3 regions of the Burkholderia torrens genome follow, and region 1 is predicted to be linked to each of the others. Evidence: predicted binding sites of a transcription regulator. Region 1 holds the regulator's gene; each other region holds the start of a gene.
What was found. Region 1 encodes FNR, which switches genes on or off when oxygen is low (the NO sensors DNR and NnrR bind a similar motif). Its sites were predicted from a motif close to TTGATNNNNATCAA; they were not measured.
Positions count from the first base shown of each region.

Region 2: the regulator FNR is predicted to act here: its motif matches at 5,285-5,298, upstream of AC5LXX_RS23805 (universal stress protein).
Region 3: the regulator FNR is predicted to act here: its motif matches at 8,223-8,236, upstream of AC5LXX_RS24575 (TraR/DksA family transcriptional regulator).

Region 1 covers NZ_OZ480212.1:3,159,574-3,169,201, forward strand. Annotated here, with positions in the region: gene AC5LXX_RS30400 (DUF3005 domain-containing protein) at 1-239, shown strand, start outside; gene AC5LXX_RS30405 (universal stress protein) at 702-1,169, shown strand; gene fnr (fumarate/nitrate reduction transcriptional regulator Fnr) at 1,272-2,018, shown strand; gene AC5LXX_RS30415 (LysR family transcriptional regulator ArgP) at 2,067-2,960, opposite strand; gene AC5LXX_RS30420 (LysE/ArgO family amino acid transporter) at 3,071-3,691, shown strand; gene AC5LXX_RS30425 (aldo/keto reductase) at 4,038-4,985, shown strand; gene AC5LXX_RS30430 (hypothetical protein) at 5,169-5,957, shown strand; gene AC5LXX_RS30435 (helix-turn-helix domain-containing protein) at 6,161-7,129, shown strand; gene AC5LXX_RS30440 (GMC family oxidoreductase) at 7,279-8,844, shown strand; gene AC5LXX_RS30445 (helix-turn-helix domain-containing protein) at 8,931-9,628, opposite strand, start outside.
Region 2 covers NZ_OZ480212.1:1,675,722-1,685,349, reverse strand. Annotated here, with positions in the region: gene AC5LXX_RS23835 (PilZ domain-containing protein) at 1-851, shown strand, start outside; gene AC5LXX_RS23830 (DUF4148 domain-containing protein) at 1,076-1,405, shown strand; partial or broken gene AC5LXX_RS23825 (EamA family transporter) at 1,542-1,669, opposite strand; gene AC5LXX_RS23820 (lysozyme inhibitor LprI family protein) at 1,870-2,274, shown strand; gene AC5LXX_RS23815 (response regulator) at 2,349-2,996, opposite strand; gene AC5LXX_RS23810 (PAS domain S-box protein) at 2,993-5,095, opposite strand; gene AC5LXX_RS23805 (universal stress protein) at 5,416-5,886, shown strand; gene AC5LXX_RS23800 (cupin domain-containing protein) at 6,243-6,749, shown strand; gene AC5LXX_RS23795 (DedA family protein/thiosulfate sulfurtransferase GlpE) at 6,935-7,960, shown strand; gene AC5LXX_RS23790 (HNH endonuclease) at 8,299-8,700, shown strand; gene AC5LXX_RS23785 (SMI1/KNR4 family protein) at 8,690-8,914, shown strand; gene AC5LXX_RS23780 (SMI1/KNR4 family protein) at 8,911-9,186, shown strand; partial or broken gene AC5LXX_RS23775 (cytochrome P460) at 9,449-9,628, shown strand, end outside.
Region 3 covers NZ_OZ480212.1:1,838,713-1,848,340, forward strand. Annotated here, with positions in the region: gene AC5LXX_RS24540 (c-type cytochrome) at 1-601, opposite strand, end outside; gene AC5LXX_RS24545 (GMC family oxidoreductase) at 598-2,376, opposite strand; gene AC5LXX_RS24550 (gluconate 2-dehydrogenase subunit 3 family protein) at 2,376-3,116, opposite strand; gene AC5LXX_RS24555 (2'-phosphotransferase) at 3,679-3,867, shown strand; gene AC5LXX_RS24560 (DUF3995 domain-containing protein) at 3,880-4,296, opposite strand; gene ald (alanine dehydrogenase) at 4,567-5,682, shown strand; gene polX (DNA polymerase/3'-5' exonuclease PolX) at 5,737-7,503, opposite strand; gene AC5LXX_RS24575 (TraR/DksA family transcriptional regulator) at 7,662-8,054, opposite strand; gene AC5LXX_RS24580 (glycosyltransferase family 4 protein) at 8,357-9,529, opposite strand.

The DNA.
Region 1 (9,628 bases):
TCGTCAATGCGATGCCGGAAGCCGGCGACGGCTTCGCCGGCTTCGACAGCCGACCCGGCGGCAACCATCCGGCGTTCGCCCTGCGCGCGGGCTACATGGTGATCGAGAAAGGCTTCGACGCGCCGGCGCCGGGCAACGCGCTGTTCGGTCCCGTTCACAGGATGTACGGCAGCACGTACTGGCCCGGCCACGGACGGCGGCCGGAACGCATCATCGAGCTGACCGCCGTGCCGAGGTAGCCGGCGCGGCGTTTGAATCGATCGTTCGTTCGCGTGCCGGCACCGGCGGCAACCGATGCCGATGGATCGGCGTGCGCGATCGACCGATGCTCGAGTGAACGATTTCACGCATCGGCATCGGCGGCTTCATGCACGCCGCGAATCGTGCCGATGCACATGCGTTGATCGAAGTCATGCCGAAACGGCGCGATTGCGATTGAATGGCGATACGTGCGGTGCATCGATGCGCGTACCCATGCAACGCGTCATGCCGCTGCCTGCTCATGCGTTCCCGCCCGCCGACGCGAACGGCGACCACGACCGAGCCACGCACCGCACGTCGCGCGACGCAGCCACGCGCCCCGACGAGTACCTCACTGCAAAGTCCCCGCCGTTGGTTTACTCTGCCTCGCAGCATCGCGCATTGCCCAGCCTGATCGGCCATCCGGCCGACTTCGTTTCAACTCGCCACTCGGAGACACTATGTACAAGCGTATTCTGGTTGCCGTCGACGGCAGCGACACGTCCCGCCACGCGTTCGATGCCGCGCTGGCGCTCGCGAAAGCGCACGGCGCAGAACTGCAGCCGTTCTACGTCGTCGAGAACGCCGCGATCTACTACAACGTGCCCGGCTACGATCCGTCCGTGCTGCGCGATCAGCTCGTCGCGCAGGGCAACGAACTCGCGCAGGATTTCACGAAGCTGATGCAGGCCGCCGGCGTGAAAGGCGAAACGCGGCTGAACGAAGCGACGTCGATCAACGATGTGTCGTCGCTGATCCTCGACGGCGCGAAGGCGTTCGGCGCCGATCTCCTCGTGCTCGGCACGCACGGCCGCCGCGGGTTCCGCCGCCTCGTGCTCGGCAGCATCGCCGAGCAATGCGTGCGGCACGCCACGCTGCCCGTGCTGCTGATTCCGGCGGCCGCCAACGTCGACGAACCCGCCGCCTGACGGCATCCGGCATGCGCCGCCGGTCGCGACGTTTTGTCACCCGACAGCGGCAACTTGCGGTGGGACAATGATTCCGTCGATTCAACGCCGGAGTAAACGATCATGCTGACGCCCGTCGCCACACGTCCCGCCGCCACGCCTCATGCCGGTAGCTGGGCGCCTCGCCAGGCCGCGCACTGCTCGTCATGCGCAATGCGGCACCTGTGCATGCCGCAGGGCCTGGCACCCGAAGCACTCAACCGCCTCGAGTCGGTCATCTGCGCGGCTCGCCCCGTCAAGCGCGGCGAAGCGCTGTTCCGCGAAGGCGACGCATTCGACAACCTGTACGCCGTGCGCTCGGGTTCGCTGAAAACCGTCGCGACGCGCCATGACGGCCGCGAACAGGTCACGGGCCTGCATCTCGCCGGTGAAGCGCTCGGCCTCGACGGTATCTGCGACGACACCCACCCGCGCACCGCGGTCGCGCTGGAAGACAGCTCCGTCTGCGTGATCCCGTACAGCGCGCTGAAGACCCTGTGCTCCGAAGCCGGCTCGATGCAGCTGCGCATGCACAAGCTGATGAGCGAACAGATCGTGCGCGAAACGTCGCAAACGATGCTGCTCGGTTCGCTGAATGCCGAGGAGCGCGTCGCCGCTTTCCTGCTCGACGTGTCGTCGCGCTACCTGAAGCGCGGTTACTCGCCGTCGGAATTCAACCTGCGGATGACGCGCGAAGACATCGGCAGCTATCTCGGCATGACGCTCGAAACGGTCAGCCGCACGCTGTCGAAGTTCCAGAAGCGCGGCCTGATCGAAATGCAGGGCCGCCACGTGCAGATCGTCGACTTCGACGGCCTGCAGCACGTCTGATCCCGCGCGGCGCGCACGGCTCGCGCGCCGCCTGCATCGCACCCCGAATCAATCGAGAAACAGCGCGGCGCGCGCCTTCAGCGCCGCGCTGAAGTCGTCGAGCCAGCCGATCGACAGACGCCAGCTCTGCCAGTAGAGATCGATGTCGACGGTCCGCCCGCGCGACATGTCCACCAGCTCGCCCGCCGCCAGTTGGCGATCGACCATCCGGTCCGGGCACATCCCCCATCCCAATCCCGTTTCGCATGCGCGCAGATAACCCGCGACGTGCGGTATCCAGTGCTGCGGCGGATCGAGATCCGCGCGTGTCACGCGCCGGATGAAACGCGCCTGCAGCCCGTCCTTCGGATTGAACATCACGCACGGCGCGCGGCGCAGCGCGTCGCGCGTGATGCCCGCACCGAAATAGCGTTCGTAAAACACCGGCGAGCACACCGCGCGATAGCGGATGCGCCCGAGCCGCTCGGAGCGGCATCCCTGGATCGGCTCGGCCTGCGCGGTCACGGCGCCCTGCACGCTGCCGTCGCGAATGCGCGACGCCGTGTAATCCTGGTCGTCGATCACGAGGTCGAGCAACGTCTCGCGCTCCGTGCAGAACGGCCCGACCGCGTCGATGAACCACGTCGCGACGCTGTCGTCGTTGACGGCCACGCGCAACGTCGGCCACGCGCTCGCGATCTGGCCCGGCAGCGCCGGCATCCGGCCGCCCAGTTCGGCTTCGAGCAACTGCACGCGCTCGGTATGCCGGCACAGCAGCGCACCCGACGTCGTCGCGACGCACGGCTGCCCGCGCTTGACGAGCACGCTGCCGACGCGCTCCTCCAGCAGCTTCACGCGCTGCGACACGGCCGACGGCGTGACATTCAGCTCCTTGGCCGCCCGCTCGAACGAACCGTGCCGGATCACGGCCGCGAGGGCATCGAGCAACGCGTAGTCGAGCATTAGATTTCCTTAATCCGCATTAGGTGAATTAGCTTCTCTTATTCTCATGCTGACCGCAGACTAGCGCTACCCGATTCATTCGTCTACTGCTTCCACCGCTGCCCATCATCATGAACTGGCTCGCTTTTTCCCACGGCGCCGCCCTGTGCGGTTCGCTCATCGTCACCATCGGCGCACAGAACGCGTTCGTCCTCCGCCAAGGCATCATGCGCGCGCATGTCGGCAAGATCGTGCTGCTGTGCGCGGTGTCCGACATGATCCTGATCGGCGCGGGCGTCGGCGGCGCGTCGGTGCTCGTCGAACGCTATCCGACCTTCGTTCATGCGGTGCTGTACGTCGGCCTCGCGTATCTCGCCTGGTTCGGCATCAACGCGCTGCGCCGCGCGTTCAAGCCGGGTCACGCAACGCTCGACGTGCGCGGCGACGCGGTCGCGCCGCCATCGCAAGGCGCGCTCTCGATCGTGCTGATGACGCTCGCGTTCACCTGGCTCAATCCGCACGTGTATCTCGACACGTTCCTGCTGATCGGCACGGCCGGCGCACGCGAGCCGGAAGGCGCGCGGCTCGCGTTCGCGATCGGCGCGATGACGGTCAGCGTCGTGTGGTTCCTCGGGCTCGGCTACGGCGCGCGACTGCTGGCACCGTGGTTCCGCAAGGCCGTCGCGTGGCGCGTGCTGGATGGCGCGATCGGCAGCATGGTGCTGTTTCTCGCGGCCGTGCAGTTGCGCTGACCGAATTCATCTCGCACGGGCGGCCGACTGCCGCCCATCTCTCCTTCCGCGCCGGCGCAACGCCGGGGCAACCACCACCCCTCTTCGCGCTCCCCGCTGCAAAAAATCGCGCCCGATCGAACGCAGCCATACGAAACACTAACGTAACGGACGAAGCGTCCGCCATCTGCTGCAAGTCGCGCGCCATCGCGGCCACGCGCCGGCTGCACGAACCGAAGCGATCGGCGAGAATGTCCTGTGTCCCGCGACAACGGTGGATGCGCACCACGCACTTCGCCGTCCCGCCGCATTCGCAACGCCCCATCCCGCAGTTCAATCCCGTTACCCGCAGTTATCGGAGAGGAACATGGCACATCGCACCCTCGGCACATCGACCATCCAGGTTTCGCCGCTCGCGTTCGGCGGCAACGTCTTCGGCTGGACCGTCGACGAGAACGCGTCGTTTTCGCTGCTCGACGCACTCGCCGATACCGGCATCAACTTCATCGACACGGCCGACGTCTATTCGGCCTGGGTACCCGGCAACAGCGGCGGCGAATCGGAAACGATCATCGGCAAGTGGCTCAAGCGCTCCGGCAAGCGCGAGCAGGTCGTGATCGCGACCAAGGTCGGCCTGCTGGGCGCACGCGCGGGGCTGACGAAGGACAACATCCTGAAGGCCGTCGACGAGTCGCTCGGCCGCCTGCAGACCGACTACATCGACCTGTATTTCTCGCACCGCGATCTCGCCGACACGGCCCCACTCGAAGAAACGCTCGGCGCGTATCAGACGCTGATCGAAGCCGGCAAGGTGCGCATCATCGGCGCGTCGAACTACAGCGGCGCGCGCCTGCGCGAAGCCGCCGCCATCAGCCAGCGCGACGGGCTGCCCGCGTACCAGGTCATCCAGCCCGAGTACAACCTGGTCGACCGCGCCGGCTACGAGCGCGATCTCGAGCCGGTCGTGCGCGACCTGAAGCTCGGCGTCGTCAACTACTACGCGCTCGCGAGCGGCTTCCTGTCGGGCAAGTACCGCAGCGAGGCCGACCTGAAGAAGAGCGTGCGCGGCGATCGCGTCGCCGGCTATCTCAACGAACGCGGGCTGCGCATCCTGGCGGCACTCGACGCCGTGTCGGCGAAACACCGCACGCAGCCGGCCGCGATCGCGCTCGCGTGGCAGATCGCGCGGCCGACGATCACCGCGCCGATCGCCAGCGCGACGTCGCTCGCGCAGCTCGAGCTGCTCGGCGAAGCGATCCGCATTCAGCTCGATCAGGACGACATCCGCCAGATCGACGAGGCCAGCGCGACCTGACAATCGCGGCGGCGGCAGCAGGCCGGTCGGTGGAGTCGCGCAATCCGCGCGGTTTCGCGACCGGCCTGTGTCGTAAGTGCTTCGGTTTCGCCGTGTGTGCGGAGGCGGAAAGGTCGGAAATGACGGATGGATACAATGCGAGCATCCTTCGCGCCCGATCCCACCCACGCACACCGACCGCCGATGACCCGAATCACGCGCCGCGCCCGATTCTCCCGCCCGTTCTCCGCAACGGTTGCCGCACTGCTCGCCTGCGCGCCGGCCGCGTCCTTGGCAGGCTGGTACGAAATCGCGAACTACACCGGCACGATCGGCAATGCACCCATTCACGTGTCGCTGCAGACCTACGACGCAATCAACCGCCACGACGCGGGCCGCTGGCGCGTCGACGGCAGCTATTACTACGACGCGCATCGCAAGCCGATCCCGTTGCGGGGCCATCGCGAGCCCGACGGCCGCATGACGCTGTGCGAAGCCTCATCGCCCGCGTCGAACGCCGATTCGCCGGTCGTGCCGGCTGCATCGCCAGCACGGCCGCAGCCTTGCCCGATTGCGCTGACGGTCGCCGGTAAAACGGCAACCGGTACCTGGGACGACGGCCGCAACACGCTCCCGATCACGCTGAACGAAGTCGGGCGACTGAACGACAACGACCAGGATCACTTCCAGCTCGACGGCACCGTCGATATTCCGATGTGGTACCGCACGAAGACGCACATGCTGGTCGGCACCTATGCGCTGTCCGACAAGTGCGGTATCGCGATGCAGTCGCTGCGCGCCGTGAACATCGCGACAGGCCGCGTCGACCGCACGATCGCGCTGGGCTGCGACGCGGGGATGGTGATGACGTCGATCTACGCGAACGTCGCCAACGCACAGCGGGCCGGCTACGTGAGCGTCGAGTTCCGTGACGGCAAGATGGGTTACGAGCAGGACGTGTCGCTCGGGCTGCCATCGTCTTCGTCGAAGTAAACACGTATCGCCTATCCGAAAATCGTGCTGACGTTTTGACTCGCACGGCCGCTTCCGTTGACTCGGCCGGACATCGATCGCGCGTCCGCCCGCAGCGCCCCGCGGCAAGCGCGTCACACGCCGGCCCCGGGTCTTTCACGGATTGACCGCGCCATTCGGCGTGCCCGAGACTGCGCCGCTCAGGCGGCCATTGGGAGAACGTCATGCCGGACACCAGCACGGAGATCGCCACGGTCTCGACGCGCGCCGTACGCGGCGCCGAGCGCGTCGACTTCTGGGTCGACCATGTCGCGCGCACGCTCGTTCGTATCGAATGCAGCGGCAAGTCGTCCGAAGGGATCGACGCATCGATGCGCAAGCGCGATCTCGGGCTGTTCAGCGCATGCGACATCGTCGCGAACCGGCATGCGGTCGTGCGCACGCCGCACAACATTCACGCGGACCAGCGCGACGCCGTGTTCATCTGCCTGATGCACGAGGGGCGCGGCTATACGTTCCAGGACGTCGACTGCATGCAGCACGCGCCCGGCGACCTCGTGCTGTACGACACGTCGATGCCGTACGGTCACGGCTTTCCGGCCGACATGGCGATGACCGTGCTCGACGTGCCGCGCGACGTGTTCGAAGCACGCGTCGGCCCGTGGCGCTACCGCAGCCTCGTCAAGATCGATCGCGACGACGGCGTGACGTCGTGGGCCGTGCGGCAGGTGTACGCGCTGCTCGCCGCGCCGCAGGAACCGACGCCCGACGCGAGCGAACGACGCGCCGCCGCGATCCTCGATCTCGTGCAGTCGATGCTGCGGCTGCGTGACGGCGATGCGTCGCCGACGAAGTCGACGGTCCACACACTGTCGCGCGCGAAGGCGTTCATCGACAGCCATCTCGCCGACGACGATCTCGACAGCCAGTCGGTGAGCCGCGCGATCAACCTGTCGCCGCGCCAGCTCGCGCGCGTGTTCGAGATCGAGGGGATGCCGCTCACGCGCTACATCCTCGCGCGGCGGCTCGAACGCTGCCGCGCCGACTTGCGTGACCGGTCGCTCAAGCACCTGACGGTCAGCGAAATCGCGTTCCGCTGGGGCTTCAACAACAGCGCGCACTTCAGCCGCAGCTATCGCGCGCGGTTCGGCGAGACGCCGAGCGACACGCGCGTGCCGGCCGACACGCGCTAGGGCCTGTTCGCTCCGCCATCCGTCGCCGTGTCCCGGCGAGACAAGCACGGCGTCCGTCCCGGTCAAAAGGGGCCGCAACCCGCTCGCTAAGCTGGCTTCCTGTGCGGCGGCACTCGTTTCGCCGCCCGACAGCAAGGAGGAGAAGCGGGATGGAGACGTACGACCATATCGTCGTCGGTGGCGGTTCGGCCGGCTGTACGGTCGCACATCGGCTGGTGAAGGCCGGCAGGCGTGTACTGCTGCTCGAGGACGGTCCGAAGGACGACAGCCTGTTCGTCCGGATTCCGGCAACGTTCATCCGGGTGCTCGGCACGCAGCGCACGGTCACGTTCGAGAGCGAGCCGCAGCCCGGTGCGGCGGGCCGCAAGACCTACGTGCCGCAGGGCCGCACGCTCGGCGGCGGCAGTTCGGTCAACGCGATGCTGTACGTGCGCGGCACGCGCGACGACTATGACGACTGGGCCGCGCTCGGCTGCACGGGGTGGGGCTGGGACGACGTGCTGCCGGTGTTCAAGCGCGCCGAATCGCACTTGCGGCTGTCCGAGCCGTTCCACGGCACCGACGGGCCGTTGAAGGTCGGCGACACACGCTTCCGGCATCCGCTGAGCCTCGCGTTCGTGAAGGCCGCGCAGGAAACCGGCATTCCGTACAACGACGACTTCAACGGCGCCGCGCAGCACGGCGTCGGCTTCTATCACACGACGATCTTCGACGGGCAGCGCGGCAGCACCGCGGCCACCTATCTGGCCGACGCGATCGCCCATCCGAACCTGCGCGTGCTGACCGGCTGCCGCGTGACGCGCATCCGGTTCGACGGGCGGCGTGCAACGGGCGTCGACTGGCGCACCGAAAGCGGCGCAACGGGGTCGGCCGCCGCGCGCGCCGGCGTCGTGCTCGCGGCCGGCGCGCTGAGCACGCCGAAGCTGCTGATGCTGTCGGGCATCGGGCCGGGCGCGCACCTGCATGCGCACGGCATCGACGTGCTGCACGACAGCCGTGAAGTCGGCGCGAACTACCAGGACCATCTCGAGGTATCGATCTACGGCCGCAGCCAGACGCCGGTCAGCCTGCTCGGCGAGGATCGCGGGCTGAAGGCGCTGCGGCACGGGCTGCAGTGGATGCTGTGCCGCACGGGCCTGCTGACGTCGAACGTCGTCGAATCGGGCGCGTTCGTCGACACGACCGGCAGCGGCCGCCCGGACATCCAGTTCCACGTGCTGCCGACGCTCGTCGGCGACGTCGATCGCGCGCCGCTGCCCGGCCACGGCCTGTCGATCAACCCGTGCCTGCTCAGGCCGCGCTCGCGCGGCTCCGTGCAACTGCGCGGCAAGGACCCGGCCGCGCCGATCCGGTTCGACAGCGGCGCGCTGTCCGATCCGGCCGACGTCGACGGCCTCGTGCGCGGCGTCGCGCTCGCGCGGCAGATCATCCGCGCGCCTTCGCTCGCACGCATCGTCCGCGAAGCGGAGACGTTGACCGACGCGACACTCGCCGATTACGTGCGGCACCGCGCGAAAACCGTCTATCACCCGGCCGGCACGTGCCGCATGGGCAACGATGCGGACGCGGTCGTCACGCCGCGCCTCGACGTGCAAGGCGTCGACAGATTGCGGATCTGCGACGCATCGGTGATGCCGCGCATCGTGTCCGGCAACACGAACGCGCCGACGATCATGATCGCGGAGCGCTGCGCGGAGTTCATGCTGACGGAGTGACGCGGCGCACGTATTGCGGCCTGGTGCGTCATGGAAACGAAAGCGGCGCGTGACACACGCGCCGCCGGCCTGTCAGAAAACCTGTGTCAGCCCGCGCCCGCATGCGCCGCATCGCGCAGCGCCATCGGCGACGCACCGTAGCGCTCGCGAATCGCGCGGCTGAAGTGCGCCTGGCTCGAGAATCCCCAACGAAACGCGATCTCGCCAATGCTCGTCTTGCGCAGCCGCGCATCGGTCAGCTCGCGATGCGCATGCGACAGCCGCTCCGACCAGATGTGCTGCGTGATCGACTCGCCTTCGGCCGCGAAGAGCCTGCCCAGGTGCCGCAGCGACAGCCCGACCGCATCGGCGACGGCCTGCGGCGCGAGCTCCGGCTCGCCGAGATGCGTCGCAATGTACTGCTTCGCGGTCAGCAGGTACGACAGCGACGCGCGCGACGCACCCGCGCCGTTCACTTCCGTGTCGATGAGTTCCGCGATCAGCGTGCGCGTGTGTTCGGCAAACCGCGCGGCATCGCGCTCGACCGGATCCTTCATGAACCGCTCGACGCTCGCGCGCAACGTCGCGCCGAGCATCGCGCCCGCGCCCGGTTTCGGCGCGATCCGCAGCGGCAGCGCAGCCAGCTCCGCATCGAGCCGGTCGTCGAACGACGTGACCGGAATGTCGATCAGCAGCTGCCGCATCGGCGTCAGGAATCCGAACAGATAAGGCACGCGCGTGTCGTAGACGACCACATCCCCGGCCTCCGCGAGCAGGCACCGGTCGCGCTGGATGAAATACGCGC
Region 2 (9,628 bases), 1.5 Mb from region 1:
CGCTCGTGCGCGACGATCTCTCCGCCGGCGTTTCGCTCGGCTTCGATCTCTACGATGCCGACGGCGCCGCGCTGCTGCCGGCCGGCACGACATTGCGCGACGCCGCGCAGCATGCATTCCTGTTCGACCATTTCCGGCCCGTGCGCCGGCGCGATGACGCCGAAGCTGATCCGCGCGAGCAGGGCGCGGCGGCGCCGGCCACGCGCATGGGGCTGTCGGCGGGCGCCCCGATCGGCATCCGCCGCCGGGTCGGTACGACCCGCGCATTGCAGCGCTGCCGGCTGATCGGCGTCGCTGCGTCGGGTGCGCTGTTCGTCGAGCCGCAGCCGGCGGCCGTGCTCGAATTCGCGCGCGGCGACGACATCGAGGCGGTGGCGATCGGCCGCGCCGCGGTGTCGCGCTTCGGCGCGACGGTCGAGGCGGTGCAGGCATCGGGCGCCGCGCCGTTCATGATCCTGTCGCCGCCCGGTTTCGTCGACCGGCTGCGCACGCGCGCGGAGCCGCGCGTGCCGGTGCGGATAGCAGCCTGCTGTGCGGGCGGCGCGGACCATGCGGAAGGCATCGGGATGGTGCGCGACATCAGCCTGAGCGGGCTGTCGATTGCCGTCGACCGGACGATCGCCGCCGCCGGCGAGTCGCTGCGCGTACTGCTCCCGTACGCGGCGGGCGACCGCGTCGAGCTGCTGGCACTCGACGGCACGGTACGCGCGGTGCATGCCGACCCGGCGACGCCGGCGCTGACGCTGCATCACGCGGCGTTCGGCGAAACCGCCGATGGCGACCTGGTCCGCCTGAAGGCGCTGCTGTTCGACCGGCTGATGGCGTCGGCGGATACTGATCGCCCGCGCTGACGCGCGGCCGGCGCGTGCCGCGTACCGTATCGCAGTATTCGGTGCGCGAACGCCGATAATCATCTGATGATTCGGCTTATTCCCGCGAGATTGTACGGTTTCCGTCAACAGTGAATTTGCGATTTAAGTATTTACCCTGATAGTCGCGCCTCCTAGACTTCTACTCATGCGCAACGACCTCGAGTCCGAAGCGCCTGACAAAACAATCCTGGAGGTAACGCATCATGAAATCGCTGATCAAGGCAGTTGCTTTGGCCGCCCTGGTGGCCGCACCGGTCGTCTCGTTCGCCCAATCGAACCAGCAACCGCTGACGCGCGCGCAAGTGCGCGCCGAACTGGTCCAGCTCGAAAAGGCCGGCTACAACCCGAACGACTGGATCAACTACCCGGAAAACATCCAGGCCGCCCAGGCCAAGATCGCCGCCGCGCAGAACACCGGCGCACAAGCCGACGCAACGGGCTACGGCGCGAATGCCGCCGCCACGTCGCAGTCGGGCCAGCGCGTGGTCGTGCCGGCCGTTAGCGACCGCTCGTCGGTGTACTTCGGCCACTAAGCCGGCAGGCACCCGCGAGGGTGCCCGGCTCGCTGCTTCCCCTGAACCCGCACACGGTAGCTGCCGTGTGCGGGTTTTGCATTTCCGCGCCCGATCGGCATCACGGTCCGGTACCCGCATGGCGGGTGCGGCTCGCGAGCACGGCGGCGCACGTGGCGATCGGCGGCACCGACAGCTGGACGGCCGCCGCGCGCATCGCCGTCAGGTGACGCAACGCGCGTACCAGATCACGTAGCCGAGACCCGAAGTCAGCGCGCCGGTGGCGGCGCTGACGGTCAGGTACGCGAACGAGAAGCACGCGACATAGGCGAACAGCATGGCTGCCGCGGGCCGCCTGCAAGGCGCCGGCTGACAAGCGTCAGCGCGTGCGCTAGCATCGCGGACGGTGTCGCCGCGCGCCGAGGCGCGGCAGGGCAACCGGCCCGCACCGGGTTCCACATTTCAACGAACAACAAGGAGCATCCATGCGTGTCTTGACCGGTCTGTTGTGCTCGCTGGCGCTGCTGGCAAACGTCGCCCATGCGCAGGCGAATTGCGCGGACGCGACGGATCAGGCGGCGATGACGGCATGCGCCGATCGCGCGTACAAGAAATCCGACGGGGAGCTGAATCGTACATACCAGGCCGTCACCACGCGCCTGCGCGATGCGCGGCCGCTGGCCGACAAGCTCGTGAATGCGCAACGCGCGTGGATTGCGTACCGCGATGCCGAGTGCGGTTTTTCCAGCGCGAACGCGGAGGGCGGCAGCGCGTATCCGATGGTCGTGTCGACTTGTCTCGACGATCTGACGAAAGTGCGCACCGAAACGCTGAAGGGTTATCTGTCCTGCGAGGAAGGCGATCTCGCTTGCCCGGTGCCCGGCAAGTAAGCCCCGCGCACCAGTTCGCCGGCCGCTCGTCGCGTGGCCGGCCAGGCTCGCCCTCTGCGGCTGGACGTCGTCCGTTACACGTCGTCCGTTTCGTCGAGCAGCTTGTGCCGCATCGCGTACCGCACCAGCGCCGCTTCGTGCGGCATCTGCATCTTTTCGAGGATCCGCGTCTTGTAGGTGCTGACGGTCTTTGCGCTCACGCACAGCGCGTTCGCGATCTCGGTCAGTGTCTGGCCGGCCGCGATCCGCCGGAACACGTCGAATTCGCGATCGGACAGCCGCTGGTGCGGCAGCGTCTCGGCCGGCTCGTTCAGGCTCTGCGCGAACTGCTCGGCCATCGCGAGGCTCACGTAGACGCCGCCCGACGCCACCTTCGTGACCGCGCCGACCAGTTCGGCGCTCGCGCTTTCCTTCGTCAGGTAGCCGGACGCGCCGGCGCGGAACGCACGCACCGCGTATTGCTGTTCCGCGTGCATCGTCAGCACGAGCACGCGCAGCGCGGGCTTCTCGTCCTTGATCTGCTTGATCAGCTCGACGCCGTTGCGGCCCGGCATCGACAGGTCGAGCACGAGCACCTGCGCGGAGGTTGAGCGCACGAGCGCGATCGTCGATGGGCCGTCGCAGGCTTCGCCGGCCACCTCGAATCCGGTGGCGTTCTGGAGAATGTGCCGCAGACCGTCGCGTACGAGCGTATGGTCGTCGGCGATGAGCACCTTGATCATGTGATGAGCGTTTCCTGTTGAACCGTACTGAGCGGAAAGGCGACGGTGATCGAGAAGCCGCGCGCGAGCGCGGTGTCGATCGTCACGGTGCCGCCCAGCATGTGGGCGCGTTCGCGAATGCCGATCAGGCCGAACGATTTGTCCTCGTGGGCCGGCCCGCCGGGCGCCGCGCCGCGGCCGTTGTCCGCGACGCGCAGCACGCAGAAGCCTTCCTCGATGTCGAGGCGCAGCGCGACGCGCGTCGCATCCGCATGGCGCGCGACGTTCGTCAGCGCTTCCTGGACGATGCGGAACAGCGTGGTCGCGCCCGCGCTGGTGAAGGTGAGGCCGCCCGTTTCGATGTGACGCTCGACATCGATCCCGTAGCGGTTCGTGAAATCGTTCGCGAGCCATTCGATCGCCGGCACGAGGCCGAGATCGTCGAGCATCACGGGGCGCAGGTCGGCCGCGATGCGCCGCACCGACGCAACCGTCGCGTCGATCAGTCGCCGCATGCCCTGCAGGTGCGTCTGCACATCACCGTCGGGTTGCGTGCGGCCGGGCACGCGCAACTGCTGCTCGACGACCGAGAGGTCCATCTTCAACGCGGTGAGCTGCTGGCCGAGGTCGTCGTGGAGCTCGCGCGCGATCCGCGTCTTTTCTTCTTCGCGCACGTTCTGCAGGTTCGCCGACAATTCGCGCAATTCTTCGCGCGACTGCTTCAGCGCGTTATCGGCGCGCTGCCGCTCGGTGATGTCGCGCAGCATCACGGTGTAGAGCTTGCCCGACGCGTCGCGGATCTGGGAGATCGACGCCTCGATCGGAAATTCCTCGCCGTTGGCGCGCAGCCCGAACAGCACGCGCTGGCGGCCCATCTGCCGCTCGGACACGCCCGTCACGCCGAACTGGTCGACGTGCTTCGCGTGCGCGGCGCGGAACCGCTCGGGGATGAAGCGCGACAGCGGCGCGCCGATCGCCTCCATCGCGGACACGCCGAACACCTGCTCGGCCATCGGATTGAAGATCACGACCGTCTGCTTCTCGTCGATCGTGATGATCGCTTCCATCGACGAACGGATGATGCCCATCATCCGCGCCTCGTTGAGCATGCCGCGGGTGCTCGCGCCGGCATCGGACCGGCCGCGCAGCAACGCATGGACGAGCGCCGCGAACGCGAACGACGCGATCAGCCCCGCGGCGAGTACGGTGCCGGCCGCGCGCTGTGCGCCGGTCGCGCTCGGGCGGCCGTCGGCAGAGTAGCGGAGCGTCAACGCGGTGCCGCCGAAATTCAGCACGTCGGTGCGCCGCATCAGGTCGGGCGATGCCGACGCTTCGTCGGTCGTCGACTCGACACTGACGATCGCGCGCGGATCGCCACCGGCCGTCATCCACAGGTCGATGCCGCGTTCCGCGTCGAGCGCGCGCTCGACCAGGCGCCGCGGGCTCAGTGCCGCGAACAGCATGCCGTCGACGCCGGCCTCACGCGTGCCGGACGGCGTGACGGCCGCATGCGGCGACGTGGTCACGGGCAGGAACAGCGTCAGCGTGCGGGCGTCGCGGGAAGTATCGTCGTCGGCCGGATGAACGCCGAGCGCGATGTCGCCGCTCTGCAGCGCGCGCGCGAGTGGCGCCGCGTCGGACGCCCCGAAGCGGACGACCGGCGAATTCGACGCGGGCGCGCTGAGCGTCGCGGCCGCGAGCGGACCGGCCGGCGACGGCTTCGCGCCGGCGAGGGCACTGCGGGCGGCGGGCGACAGCGGCGCATAGCCGATCTGCCGGACCGGCGAGCGGGCGCTGTCGAGATCGAGCGTCTCCGCATAGCGGCGCCATTGCTCGGGCGTCATGCCCGGGACGAGACCGAACGCGCCGCGTGCACCTTCGAGCACGGCGACGCCGGACTGCAGCTCGTGGCGCAGCATCGCGGTCACGTGCGTGGTGCGGCGTTCGAAGCGCGTATGGACGGCGCCTTGCCACTGCTCGCGCACCAGCAGCGCAACGCCGAGCGACAGCACGGCGCCGGCGCACAGCGCGACGACGCCAGCCGCGAGCGGCTGGCGTAACATGGTCTGGAGGCGCGTGGGCCCTGGGGCGTCACGCGTCGGGGTTCCACCGGCGGTCATTCAATGATCATTACTGTCGTTCTGGCGGCCCGGGCACTCGGGCCGCGCGGCAAAACCGGGGGAAACTCGCACCGGCTGCGTGCAACGTCTGTTTTCAAGATGAAATTGTGCGCGCTTTACATGTTTTTTGTAATAGGGTCAGCTGAAATTGCGGCGAACGGTGTGAAGCAGCGGGCACGCCGGCCGCGCTTGACGCGCGTCAACAGGCGCGTCGGCACGTGGGGCAGACTGTTCGGCAGGCAAGCCGGCACCGGGCCGGCTTGCGATAACGGGCCGCCGTGGCGCGATGCGCGACGCGTGCCCGGTCGGAGGGACGGACCATGTACAAGCGGATTTTCGTCGGGCTCGACGGCAGCCCGAGCGCGCGTCTCGCGCTGAACGAGGCGATCCGGATCGCGGCGGCGTCGGGCGGTGAGGTCACCTGCGCGTATGTCGTCGAGCACCGGCCGCAACTCGTCGACGTCGATGCGGGCTTCGCGGCCGAGCGCGACCGCGATGCGGCCGCGACCGATGCCGTGACGCCGGTGCTCGACGACGCGAAAGCGGTGCTCGCGCAGCAGCACGTGACGGGCACCGTGCGTGCGCTCGATGCGTACGGCGAGGATGTTGCCACCGTGCTGATGCGCACGGCGGCCGAAGCCGACGCGGACCTGATCGTGATGGGCACGAGCGGCCGTCACGGCCTGCGCCGGCTGCTGCTCGGCAGCGTCGCGGAATCGCTGCTGCGCGCGGCAGACCGACCCGTGCTGCTGGTTCGCCACAACGAGCCGGGGGCGACGGCGGCCGCGTAGCGCATGCGGTGCGGCGCAGCGGCATGCGCCGCCGTGAGTGGCACGCAGCAGCGCCCATCCGCTGGCTGTCTGCCCGATTCAACGCGCGACGCGCTGACCGGCGCATCGCGTGAAAGCGCGCCTGTCGCGGCGAGCCGGAAGCGGGCGCTCGTGACGCACCCGCATGCCCGCGATTGCACGCGCACGGTTGCATCCCGACATGCAGTTCTGGCAGCATCGACCGGTGTCCGCCTGTTCGCCGCGCGCATGGCCGCGGCGATCGACGCAGGAGCATCCGGCTGGAACCGGTCGAACGGGTGATGTGAACCCGGCCGGCTGCCGGATGCCGGTTTTCTACCTTACCGACGTCATCCGCCATGCCGATCTCCGCCTCCGACCTGATTCGCCAGTTCGACCTGCAGCCGCATCCCGAAGGCGGCTATTTCCGCGAAACCTACCGCGCGACCGATTCGGTGGTGCGTCCGGCCGACGGTGCGCCACGCGCCGCGTCGACCGCGATCTACTACCTGTTGTGCGACGGCGCGTATTCGTCGTGGCACCGGATCCGTTCCGACGAAGTCTGGCATTTCTATGCGGGCGACCCGATCGAAGTTTGGGTGCTCGACGAGCACGACGGGCTGACGATCCATCGGCTCGGCAACCCGCTCACGCATCCGGGCACGGTGTTCCAGGCGGTCGTGCCGGCCGGGAGCTGGTTCGGCGCGCGCTGCGCGTCGCCCGAGCATGTCGCGCTCGTCGGCTGCACGGTGGCGCCGGGCTTCGAGTTCGCGGAATTCGAGCTGGCCGATGCGGCCGCGCTGGCTGCCGCGTTTCCCGACTACGCTGAACACGTCGCGCGGCTCGCGCAGCGCTCCGACGTGTGACGGTCACGGTCGCGTCACGCCGCGCGCAAAGCCCGTGCCGATCTCCCGTGTTCCGCGCGGTCGAGGCCAAACCCGTTTAGAATGCGCAGGATGCACCGGTCGGTCGCGGACGTGCCGCGGCGGCCGTTGCGCCGCCGTACCGACGGCCCTGTCGCGCGGCCCGCATGTCTTCCAGGAGCGCCGCCGTGTGGCACTTTCCCATCGCTATTCCATCGTCGCTCGGCCCGTGGGCCGTGTTCGCGAGCGTGTTGATCACGCAACTCGGCGTGCCGGTGCCGGCCGTGCCGATGCTGATCCTCGGCGGCACGATGGCGGCAATGGGGCAGGCGTCATGGGTCAGCATGTTCGCGGCGGCGATCGGCGCGACGATGCTCGCCGATTCGCTGTGGTTCTTCATGGGCCGCACGCGCGGCCGGCGCCTGCTGAACGGCCTCGTGCGCTTCTCGCTGTCGCTCGACACGACGCTGCGCTTCGCCCGTAACGTATTCGAAAGATACGGCGCGCCGCTGCTCGTGTTGTCCAAGTTCCTCCCGGGCCTCGGCCTCGTGTCGGCGCCGCTGCTCGGCACGACCGCGATCGGCGTCGGCGTGTTCCTGTTCTGGGACCTGGCCGGCGCGTCGCTGTGGGCCGCGTTCTGGCTGATCGGCGGCGCGGCCATTCACGACCAGATCGTCCAGTTCGTGCTGTGGGTGCGCGCGAGCGGCGGCACGATCCTTGACGCGTTCCTCGCGATCTTCATCACGTTCCTGCTGTACCGCTGGGTGCGCCGCGTGCAGTTCCGCCGCTATCTCGCGCAGGTGCGCATTTCGCCGCCGCAACTCGTCGAGATGATGACGTCGGACGAGCCGCCGCTGATCTTCGATGCGCGGCCGAAAGCGATCCGCGAGCGCGAGCCGTACCGGATCGCCGGCGCGGTGCCGGTCGATCTCGATTCGCCGGACCTGCTCGACCCGGAAATGCTGAAACGGCCGATCGTCGTCTATTGCGTGTGCCCGAACGAGGCCACGGCCAAGCGTCTGATCGCGAAGATGCAGCGCAAAAAGATGATCCACAACATCCGGGCGCTGAAGGGCGGCCTCGATGCATGGGAAAAGCACGGTTATCCGGTCGAGCCGATGCCGGCCGATCTGGATTCGTCGCGGTATTTCGTGCGTCCCGAACACGGGGCGCTCGAAGGCGAATATACGGTGCGGGCGACATTATCGAAGTGATGCAGCCAGCGTTGGTGGTTTCGGCGCTCGAGAGCGCATATTTTCCCCCCCATCTTGATTTATATATTTTTGACGAGCAAATTTTGCGGCACTATCGCCTCTTATCTCGTAATCGTTCGACCAACAATATCATGAGCATCCGGCCGCGATCGGCCGATTGACACCGCGTCTAAAACTGCGTCGCACCTATCTCAATAAAATCGCGTCCCGCCTCAGAATTAACAATCTGAAAACATTATAAAAATATTAATTCTTCAGTATTTTTTAAAACCTCCGGCTGTTGGAGCAGGGAAGGCCAATGCTCCTCGCGTCGCACTAATCATTTCTGACAGTGTGCGGTGATCGCTTCTGCTAGGATCGCGCAGTGGATAAGAGGGGACCAATTGCGAGCGCCGTTTCGCAATCGCGACATGCATGAGAGGCGTTGTCGCTCTGACTCGCCCGAGATTCAGCAGAAGTATCCAAAAGGTGTCAAGTTCAACTCACAGGGATTCCCCGCCTTCGCACCGTACGCGAAGGCGCAAGTCGATGTCGTCGATTTGACCGGGGACTACAATAAAGATGCTGCACTCTCAAATCAGGCTGCAGGCTTTAAGAAAACGCCCAGTGGCTATGTATGGCATCACGTCGAAAACGCCGAGACGATGCTGCTGATTCCGCGAGACCTGCATGACGCGATTCGCCATACGGCGGCTCTGCCGTTCTCAAGCCATCACCAGGAGCTAAATGATGATTATTAAGACTCGCAAAGCACTGACCGCGCCGACACTTGAAGATATTGCCAAGGTCGAGCGCGAAATTGGAAGATCGCTTCCATCGGAATATATAGAAATTCTGAAAAAATTGAATGGGCTTATTTTGACTCGAATGCAATTGATCTTCCGGGTGGAGGCGGGGCTGGAATTAGTCAATTTATTCCTTTTGAGGAAATTGCTCGAAATATCGGATATATGAAGCAAGCTGATGTTTCGGGTTACTTCCCATTTGCTCATGCAGAAGGCGGGAACTATGTTTGCATGTCGCTACATGATGGCGACTATGGGTGTATTTATTTCTGGGATCATGAAGTTCCTGGATATGAGGCTTTGTCGAAGGTTGCGAATTCATTGATTGTGTTTTTGGATTCCCTTCGCCCATTCAAGGCTGAAGAAGTTTATCTCGATCCAGCCCGAGTTAAGAGTGTTTGGGTAGACCCGGAATTTCTAAAGAATTTGAAGGATGATTGAAGATGAATTTTGGAATTAAATTATAGATTTTTCTGAAAATAACGCTGCGGGAATAGTAAATAATGAAGACGCCTATGCGGCTGACGGCCCTACCGATTACGGCCTTGGTTTCGCTTGCAGTATGCGCACAACAAGCGCCCACGCCAGCCGATCGCGCCGCTGCTGCGCGTGCAAACGTCGAACAAGACCGACAAGCACAGCATCCCCAATGCAGCACAGTTGATAGGTACACTTCCCGTCGGGCTTGGTGCTCAGGTCCTCTTGCGTGTCCCCGAACGAAACGGCCGCGAAACGCCTGATCGCGAAGATGCAGCGCAAGAAAATGATCCACAACATCCGCGCGCTGAAGGGCGGGCTCGATGCATGGGAAAAGCACGGTTATCCGGTCGAGCCGATGTCGGCCGATCTGGATTCGTCGCGCTATTTCGTGCGAACGCGGGGC
Region 3 (9,628 bases), 1.3 Mb from region 1:
GCGCCGCATCGAACGGCTTCGGCGTCGGCGCGAACATCTTGCGCCAGATGCCGAGCGGCCAGCGCATCGACAGCGGCCACACGATGTCGACCGCGCGGTTCTCGTGTTCGACGGGCGCGACGCCGTGCATGAAGTACGCGTACAGCGCCTTCATGTCGTCGTCGGTCAGGCGCGCATACGACGGGAACGGCATCGCCGGATACATCGTGTCGCCGTTCTTGCGCACGCCTTCGCGCACCGCACGCGTGAAGTCCTCGTAAGTCCAGCCGCCGAGGCCCGTCTTCGGGTCCGGCGTGATGTTCGTCGAGTAGATGCCGCCGATCGGCGTGTCGAACTTCAGCCCGCCCGCGAACGGCTTGCCGCCGTTCGCGGTGTGGCAAGCGATGCAGTCGCCGGCACGCGCGAGATATTCGCCGCGCTTGATCAGGTTCGCGTCGGCGGATCGAGGCGCGGGTGCGGCAGCCGCAGCGGAAGCCGCCGCAGGCGCTGCCGGCTGCGCAAATGCCGTCGTGCCCGCGAAGCCGAACGCGGCCCAGATGGCGCCGGCCGCCAGCGCGCGCGACACCCGGCGCGCGACGTCGTGGTTCATCGTCCTCATCATACGGTCACCAGCGGGGCAGGATTTTTCAGGTATTGCTCGCGGATCGCGCGTGCCGACCAGTAGGCCAGCGCCGCGATGATCCCGGTCGGGTTGTAGCCGATGCCCTGCGGCAGCGCCGATGCGCCCATCACGAACACGTTGTGCACGTCCCAGCACTGCAGGTAGCGGTTCAGCACGCTCGTCTTCGGGTCGGTGCCCATGATCGCGCCGCCGACGAGGTGGGTCGTCTGGTACTGGCGCGAATCGAAGTGCTTGCCGAACTCGCGCGTCGACACGCCGATCGCCTTCGGCCCCATCGCTTCCGCGATCTTCTTCATCTGCCCGGTCACGTACCGCGCCATCTTGATGTCGTTGTCCTTCCAGTCGAACGTCATCCGCAACAGCGGCTGGCCGTACGAATCGCGATAGGTCGGATCGAGGTCGAGATAGACGTCGCGGTACGACATGTTGGTGCCGTGCGCGTCCATCGAGATCGTGTGCGCGTAGTTGTCCTTGACGGCCTTCTTCCACGCGGAGCCCCACTGCGGCGTACCGGGCGGCGTCGCGATGCCGCTGATCGGCTTCACGCCGGCCTGGTTCACCCACAGCGGCGAGCCGCCGACGAAGCCGAGCGGGCCGTGGTCGAAGTTGTCCGCGTTGAAGTCGTCCACCGCGACGCCGTTGCCGCCCGCGCCGATGAACGGGTTCGTGTAGGTGTCCTTGTCGAAGAACGCCTTGATCGTCGACAGGTTCTGGTACGCGAAATTGCGGCCCACGACGCCCTCGCCCGAGATCGGGTCGTACGGCTTGCCGATGCCCGACAGCAGCAGCAGGTGCACGTTGTGGTACTGGAACGCGGCCACGATCACGAGATCGGCCGGCTGGTGCACTTCGCGCCCGGCCGGATCGACGTAGGTCACGCCCGTCGCGCGCTTCTTCGTGTCGTCGAGATCGACGCGCAGCACGTGGCACTTCGAGCGCAGCTCGAAGTTCGGCGCCTGCTTCAGCGCGGGCAGGATGTTCAGGTTCGGCGACGCCTTCGAGTACATGTAGCACGCGTAGCCGCTGCAGTAGCCGCAGAAGTTGCACGGCCCCATCTGCACGCCGTACGGGTTCGTGTACGGGCCCGACGTGTTCGCCGACGGCAGCCGGTACGGATGCAGGCCGAGCGACTTGGCTGCATCGGAGAAGCGCTGTGCCGAATACGTGTTCAACTGCGCGGGCAGCGGGAAGTTGTCGCTGCGGTTCGCTTCGAACACGTTGCCGTCGCCGACCACCTTGCCGCCGACCTTGTACGCCTGGCCCGACGTGCCGAACACCTTCTCGGCGAAGTCGAAGTGCGGCTCGAGCTCCTCGTAGGTCACGCCCGTATCCTGGATCGTCATCCCTTCGGGGATGAACTTCCTGCCGTAGCGCTCTTCATAGTGGCTGCGCAGGCGCAGCTCTTCCGGCGTGATCCGGAAATGCACGCCCGACCAGTGCAGCCCCGCGCCGCCGACGCCTTCGCCCGGCAGGAACGCGGCGAGCTGCCGGTACGGCAGCGCGGTGTCCTGCAGGCCGTGACGGATCGACACGGTCGTCTTCGACAGGTCGAGGAACAGCTTCTTGCGAATGTTGTAGGTCAGCTCGTCGATCGTGTTCGGATACGCGCCGTCCGGATAGGTGTCGCGATATTCGCCGCGCTCGAGCGCGACGACCTTCAGGCCTGCTTCGGTCAGTTCCTTCGCGAGGATCGCGCCGGTCCAGCCGAAGCCGACGATCACCGCATCGACGTGCGGCTTTTTCTCTGCGGCCATCAGCTGCGCTCCCCGTTGATCGAGACGGGCCCGTACGGATAGGGCTTGCCGCTCTGGTTGACGAAATCCATGAAGTCCGCGCGCGCGCCCGGAAAGCCGATCATCTTCCACGCGGCCATGTCGTGATTGCCGCCGTGCACCGGATCGCAGAAATAGCCTTCGCGCGTGTTCTGCAGCAACTGGCCGAAGAACACGCCGGGCGGCACGTCGTCGATCTGCGCGCCGCCTTTCTCCAGCGCGCCGAGCACGGTGTCGCGCGTCGTTGCATCGAGATCCGCGAACGCCTTGCCGTGCGCCTTTTCGCAAAAGCGGTTGACGGCCGCGATGCCGAGCCGGTAGATGTCGCGCGGCACCAGCTTCAACTGGTAGCCGAGCTCGGGCACGCCCTGCTGGAACGGCCCCTGCATGTACCACGTCGCGCCGTGCGCATACGGCGTCTCCATCTGGCGGTCGATGAATTCGGGCACGCCCGATTCGAGCGCGCCGGGGCCTTCGGCGTCGGCCGGGATCAGCCGGTCGACCGCGGCCTGGACGAACGCCCACTCCTTCGCATCGAAGAAGGTCGGCTTGTACGGGGCACGTTCGGCGCCGGACGATGCGGCGGGCGCGTTGCCGGCCGTCGTCGCGGACGGCGACGACGAACGCAGGTCGCAGCCGGCGACCGACGCGATCGGCACGAGCGCGACCGACGTGCGCAGGAAACGGCGGCGCGAGTTGGGTTTGTCAGGTGGCGTGGACATGGTCGGATGTTGATCGTTGGGGATCGGGGTCCGGACGCGCGCACTCCGCATGCGTCGTATCCGGTATGGCAGCCATGCCGCACGCGGCCAGCCGTCCTGTTCTTTCGTGTGCTGCGAACAACCTCGATGCGGGCGCCGGCCGCGCGATGCGCAGCGGCGACTTCATGCAGCCGCGCGGCGCGTCGGTTTCGGCAGCGCCGCACGGATCGACCTCTTATCGGGCCCTATCATCAGACAAATACCGCCTTTCTTCCGGTATCTGCCCCTCATCGCCATGACCCTGTTTCAACTTAGACGCCGCGTTTGCCGACGGCAAGCGAGACGTGCACGACCCTCTTTCGAGCACTGGGCGACGAGTGCCGCGAATTATATATGGAACCGGTTCCATTACGAGGGGGTTCGATGCAATTCAATGCATCGAAAATCGCAACAATCAAAAAATCAGGAAGCCGGAATGCGCAAGGATGGCGCAATGGCAGACGGATGAAGGCAGCGGACAGGCGTTTGTTCCGCGCTGGAGATGTCAGATGGCTGTCTCTGTCCAGCGACGCGGCACCGCGTGATGGCGTCGGCCGACATCCGGACAGCACGGGCAGTCGGCGCGCGCTACGGCGTGTCGGTGATGCTCGAGGTCGATGCGCCGCGCATGCACCTGCAGGACCACACGTTCCTTGTCGCCGAAAACGGCGTCTGGCTGACCGATGCCGTGCCGGCCGAATGCATCACGCCGATCGATACGCAGGCGGGCTGAATCGCCCGCCCGTCACCACGGCCAGAACATCGACGCGATCGACAGCGCCAGTGCCGCACACAGCGGCGAGTAACACAGCGAATCCATCCGCGCGAAACGCGACCCGCGAATCCGCTTGAAGAAGCCGACGTAACGGAAATCGCCGACGGCGCGCACCGCGAAGATCAGTGCGAACGCAACGACCGCGAACGCGATCGCATTGGGATACGCGTTGCGCCCCAGCCAGCCGGCACGCGCGGCCACCACGCACGCGCCGCCCAACAGCGCCGCCGCGACAGCAAGCGTGCCGATGGCGGTCGGCCGCAGCAGCGGCACGCCATCCTGTTCCGGAATCGCCGCACGCTTGCCGAGCCGCCCGCCCAACGCCCAGTAGGCATGTACGAGCGCGATCGCACAAAGCGTCGGCACGCTGAAATACGCACCGGTCATGTCGGTAGTGTCCTTGTCTTGTTGTTCTGCCGGAAGGACCCGGCACGCGGCCCCGGCCCGCGCCACGCATGACGATACCGAAACCCGGCATCGCGTGCATTGCGACGTCCGGTCGCAACCCGTCGCAGCGCATGGTGCGATGCAGTGCGCGCGACTACCGCACGGGCCGGCCGCTTGACTTCCCTTGGCGCGCTACTACCCTGTTATTCCAGTACTGCGGTCGGCATGCCGCTCGCACGACAACGATAACGAAGGCCATGGAGGCGACTCATGCTGATCGGTGTGCCGAAGGAGATCAAGAACCACGAATATCGCGTCGGCCTCACGCCGGCCAGCGCGCACGAACTCGTGCGGCACGGCCATCGCGTGCTCGTGCAGCGCGGCGCGGGCACCGCGATCGGCCTGCTCGACGACGACTACACGGCCGCCGGCGCGTCGCTTAGCGACGACGCCGACGAAGTCTTCGCGCGCGCCGACATGATCGTCAAGGTCAAGGAGCCGCAGCCGGCCGAATGCGCGATGCTGCGGCGCGGCCAGATCCTCTATACGTATCTGCATCTCGCGCCCGATCCCGGCCAGGCCGCCGCGCTCGTGGAATCCGGCGCGGTCTGCATCGCGTACGAAACCGTGACGGGTCCCGGCGGCGGCTTGCCGCTGCTCGCGCCGATGAGCGAAGTGGCCGGACGCATGTCGATCCAGGTCGCGGCAACCCACCTCGAAAGCCCGCGCGGCGGCCGCGGCCTGCTGATGGCCGGCGTACCCGGCGTGCCGGCCGCGCACGTCGTCGTGCTCGGCGCGGGTGTGGTGGGCACCGGTGCGCTGCAGATGGCGGTCGGCCTCGGCGCGCGCGTCACCGTGCTCGACAACAACGTGAACCGGTTGCGCCAGCTCGACCTCGTGTTCGCCAACCGGATCGCGACCGTCTGTTCGAATGCACATACGGTCGACGAAGCCGTGCGCGATGCCGACGTCGTGATCGGTGCGGTGCTCGTGCCGGGCGCATCGGCGCCGCGGCTCGTCACGCGCGACATGATCGCGACGATGCGCACGGGCGCGGTCGTCGTCGACGTCGCGATCGACCAGGGCGGCTGCTTCGAGACCTCGCATGCGACGACGCATGCGGACCCGACCTTCGTCGTCGACGGCGTCGTGCACTACTGCGTCGCGAACATGCCCGGCGCGGTCGCGCGCACGTCGACCTTCGCGCTGAACAACGCGACGCTCGGGCATGCGCTCGCGCTCGCCGACAAGGGCTGGAAGCAGGCCATGACCGACGATCCCCATCTGCGCGCGGGCCTCAACGTCTGCGACGGGCACATCACGTACGAAGCGGTCGCGCAGGCGCTCGGCCTGCCTTATGTGCCGGCGACTGGCGTGCTCGCATGACCCTGCCGGCATGACGTGAACGCGCGGCGGGCGGCATGACCCTGCCGGCCGCGCTCACGCGCCCTTCGACCGGTTCCGCTTCGTCCCGCTGCCCTTGCCCATCGTCCGTGCCAGCAACGGCCGCAGTTGCGCGAGCGTGCGCGTGTTCAGCACGTCGGGCCGCGTCAGCCAGCCGCGCCGTGCCTGATCGACGCCGTACGCGAGGTTGTCGAGTTCGCCGGCGCTGCATGCATCCGAGCCGATCGCGACCGGCACGCCGGCCTTCGCGGCCTCCCGGCACCAGATGTCGGGCAGATCGAGCCGCCGCGGCTGTGCATCGAGTTCGACGAAGCAGCCGCGCGCCGCGGCCTGCGCGATCACGCGCGGCACGTCGAGTTCGCATGCATCGCGCTCGCCGAGCACACGGCCGGTCGGGTGCGCGAGAATCGTGAAATGCGGATGGTCCATCGCGCGCAGCATGCGATCGGTCTGCGCGTCGCGCGACAGGTCGAAGCCGTCGCGTACCGCGCCGACCACGAGATCGAGCCGGCCGAGCATCGCATCGGGCACGTCGAGGCTGCCGTCCTCGTGAATGCCGGCTTCCACGCCCTTGAGCAGCACGAAATCGTCGAAAGACGCATTGACCCGATCGATCTCGTCGAGCTGCCGCGCGAGCCAGTCGAAATCGCTGCGCCTGCGGCCGGCGTTCGGCGCGCGGTCGGTCACGGCCAGATACGCGAGCCCGCGCGCACGGGCTGCCTCCGCCATCGCGCGCAGGCTGTCGCGGCCGGCCGACGCGTCGGTATGCGCATGCAGGTCGCCGTGGAGATGCTTGCGCTCGATCAGCGCCGGCAGCGTGCCGGCGCGCGACGCGTCGATCTCCCCGCGATTCTCGCGCAATTCGGGCGGCACCTCGTGCAGCCCGATGGCGGCGTAGACCGACGCCTCCGTGTCGCCGGCGATCCGCTCGTCGCCGCGAAACACGCCGTATTCGTTGATCTTCAACCCGCCGGCCTGGGCGATCCTGCGCAGTGCGATGTTGTGCGCCTTCGATCCCGTGAAATAGACGAGTGCCGCGCCGAACGCATCGGCATCGACGACGCGCAGGTCGACCTGCAACCCGCTCGCGAGCACGACGCTCGACTTCGTCTTGCCGTGCGCGAGCACGCGCGCCACGTCACCGTAGCCGACGAACGCATCGGCGACGGCGGCCGGGTCGCGTGCGGTGACGAGAATGTCGAGATCGCCGACGGTTTCGCGGCGACGGCGGAAACTGCCGGCCGGCACGGCGTTGCCGACGCCCGCGACCGCGCGCAGGCGGTCGAGCAACGGCATCAGCGATTGCGTGGCATCGGGCAGCAGGAAGCGTTGCGGTTCGCGCTGCAGGCGATCGTCGATCGCGTCGAGCAGATGGGCTTCGGTTTTCGCGCCGAAGCCCGGCAGTTCGCGTACGTGCCCGTTCTTCGCTTCGGCCCGCAGCTGTTCGAGCGAATCGACGTGCAGCGCATCATGCAGCGCCTTCACGCGTTTCGCGCCCAGCCCCGGCACGTCGAGCAACTCGACGATCGCGCCCGGCAACGCATGGCGCAGCGTTTGCTGCAGTTCGCAGGTGCCGGTCGCGGCGATCTCGCGCAGCTTCGACGCGAGATCGGCCCCGATCGACGGAATCTTGCCGAGATCGTCGCCGTGCGCGATCATCGTCGGGATATCGCGGCCGTAGTCGGCAATCGTCCGTGCAGCGTTGCGGTAGGCCCGCACGCGGAACGGATTGGCACCCTGGATCTCGAGCATGTCGGCGATCTCGGCGAACACGGCCGCGCACTCGGCATTGTGGATCGGCATGGTCGGCGTGGCTCCCTTCCACGTGGATGGCGCCGTGCGCCGGCGCGGCGGCGTCTGCGCGCCCGGCACCGCGTGTCAGAGCATGTCGACGCCGCGGGCGCACTGCCTTCATCGTACGCCCGCCGCGCAGCGCGCGCAGCGCCGTTGCGGCCGCGACGTCAGAGGGAGGCGCGCGGTGTCGTGGCGTATTGCCGCTCGTAGATCGACTGGCAATGCGTGCAGCGTTCGGCGCTCGGGCGCGCCAGCAGGCGCTCGTAGCCCACCGAGCCGTCGCAATCGATGCATTCGCCGTAGCTGCCGTCGCGCATCCGCTGCTGGGCGCGGCCGATTGCACGCAGTTCGGTCAGCTTCATGCCGATCAATGCATGATCGACGTCGACGAACAGATCCGCGTTCGCCTCGTCGCCCTCGTCGGGCGCCGCGCCGGCAAGGTCCGCATAGGATTCCGACGCGCGATGGTCCTCGCTCGTGCGGATCTCCGCACGCAGCGCCTGCTCGCTCTCGTTCAGCCGCTGTTTCAGCGTCTGCCATTGTTGTTGGTCGAGCGCCATGGCCGTGTCTCCTGTTCCGGGTTCCGCGCGAAAAAGTGCGGCGCGCGGTGTCGCGCCGGTGCGCGGCGCAAAGGCGTCACCGCCTGCGCCGCACGTCCGGGGGTGCGCCCGGCAGCACGAAGCGCAGGACGCATTCGACGCAGGATAAACCCATTGAACACGCGTGTGTTGACCCGAATCAGCTTGCCGGCCGCGCGCCCGAAAATCGGGGACGGACGCGAAAACGCGTCCACGCCGGTTTCGTCCGACGCAGACACTGCCGGTATCGATCGTGCCGTCGGGCCGGACGGCGTCAGCGCCCGTCAGGCATCGGCACGGACGATCTCGAGCAACGCGCGCGCCGAGCGCTGCCAGCTGTACTGCTGCGCATGCTCGCGGCCCATCGTGCGCAGCCGCGCACGCAGTTCGGGATCGTCCATCACGCGAGCGATCGACGCAGCGATATCCGGGGGCGAATAGGCATCGCAGAACAGCGCCGCCCCGCTGCAGACTTCCGGCAGCGAACCCTCGTGCGACACGATGACGGGGCAACCGCACCGCATCGCCTCGAGCGGCGGCAGGCCAAATCCTTCGTACAACGACGGAAAAACGAAGCATCCCGCGTGTTCGTACAGCGCCTTCAGCTCGCCGTCAGTCACATAACCGGCCCACGTGACGTACGGATCGTCTTCGCGCAGGCCAGCTTCACGCACACCGAATATCTTTGCATTGGCGCCGCCCGCGATCACGAAGCGCAACGTCGGGTGCGACGCCCGCATCAACGCGATCGCGGCCAGCGCGCGCACGAGATTCTTGCCTGGCGCGAGCGACCCGACGAACAGCACGTAGCCGTCCGTCTCGAGATCCAGGCGCGACAGCACACCGCGATCGGCATCGATCCGGTCGATATGGTCGACGGCACCCGGCACGACGGACAGGCGTGCCGGCGGCACGCCGAGCCGCGCGGCGAGCCGCGCCCGCGAAAAATGCGACACCGTCACGATATGGCGGGCGCGCCGCTTCAGGATCGAGAACGCGAAGCGGTACCACAGACGAAACGCGAGCGAATAGCCGGCCGGCAGATCGAAGATTGCCGCATCGTGGATCATCAGCAGCTGATCGCGCTTCGTCAGCGGGCCGATGTTGCACAAGCTCAGCAGCGTCCGGCCGCGTGTCGTGCGCGGCAGCGTCCATTGTTCCCACAGCGGGCCGCGCCGTCGCCCGCTGGTCTGCGACCGCACGCCGGCCGGCATCGCCGCCGGATCGTGATCGGACGGCACGACGAGCGACGGTTCGTCGCCGGCATTCGCGATGCGCGCGAGTTCGGCAGTCAGTTCGTATGCGGCGCGCTGGACGCCCGTCATGCGCTGCGCGGTGAATTTCCCGTTGATTGCGAGGCGGCGCAGCCGCACGGTGTGCGCGGCTGTGCCGACGCCCCGTTCCGCGCGCGCTTCCTGAAGTACCGGTGCGCTTCGCTCCCGAATCGACGTTGACATGATCGTGACTGTTCCGATGGCTGCGGCGCGACGAAGCGCCGCCGGACACTCCGCGGCGCGGAATGCTGATGTGCAGTCAGTGTGTCTGCCGCCGTCGTT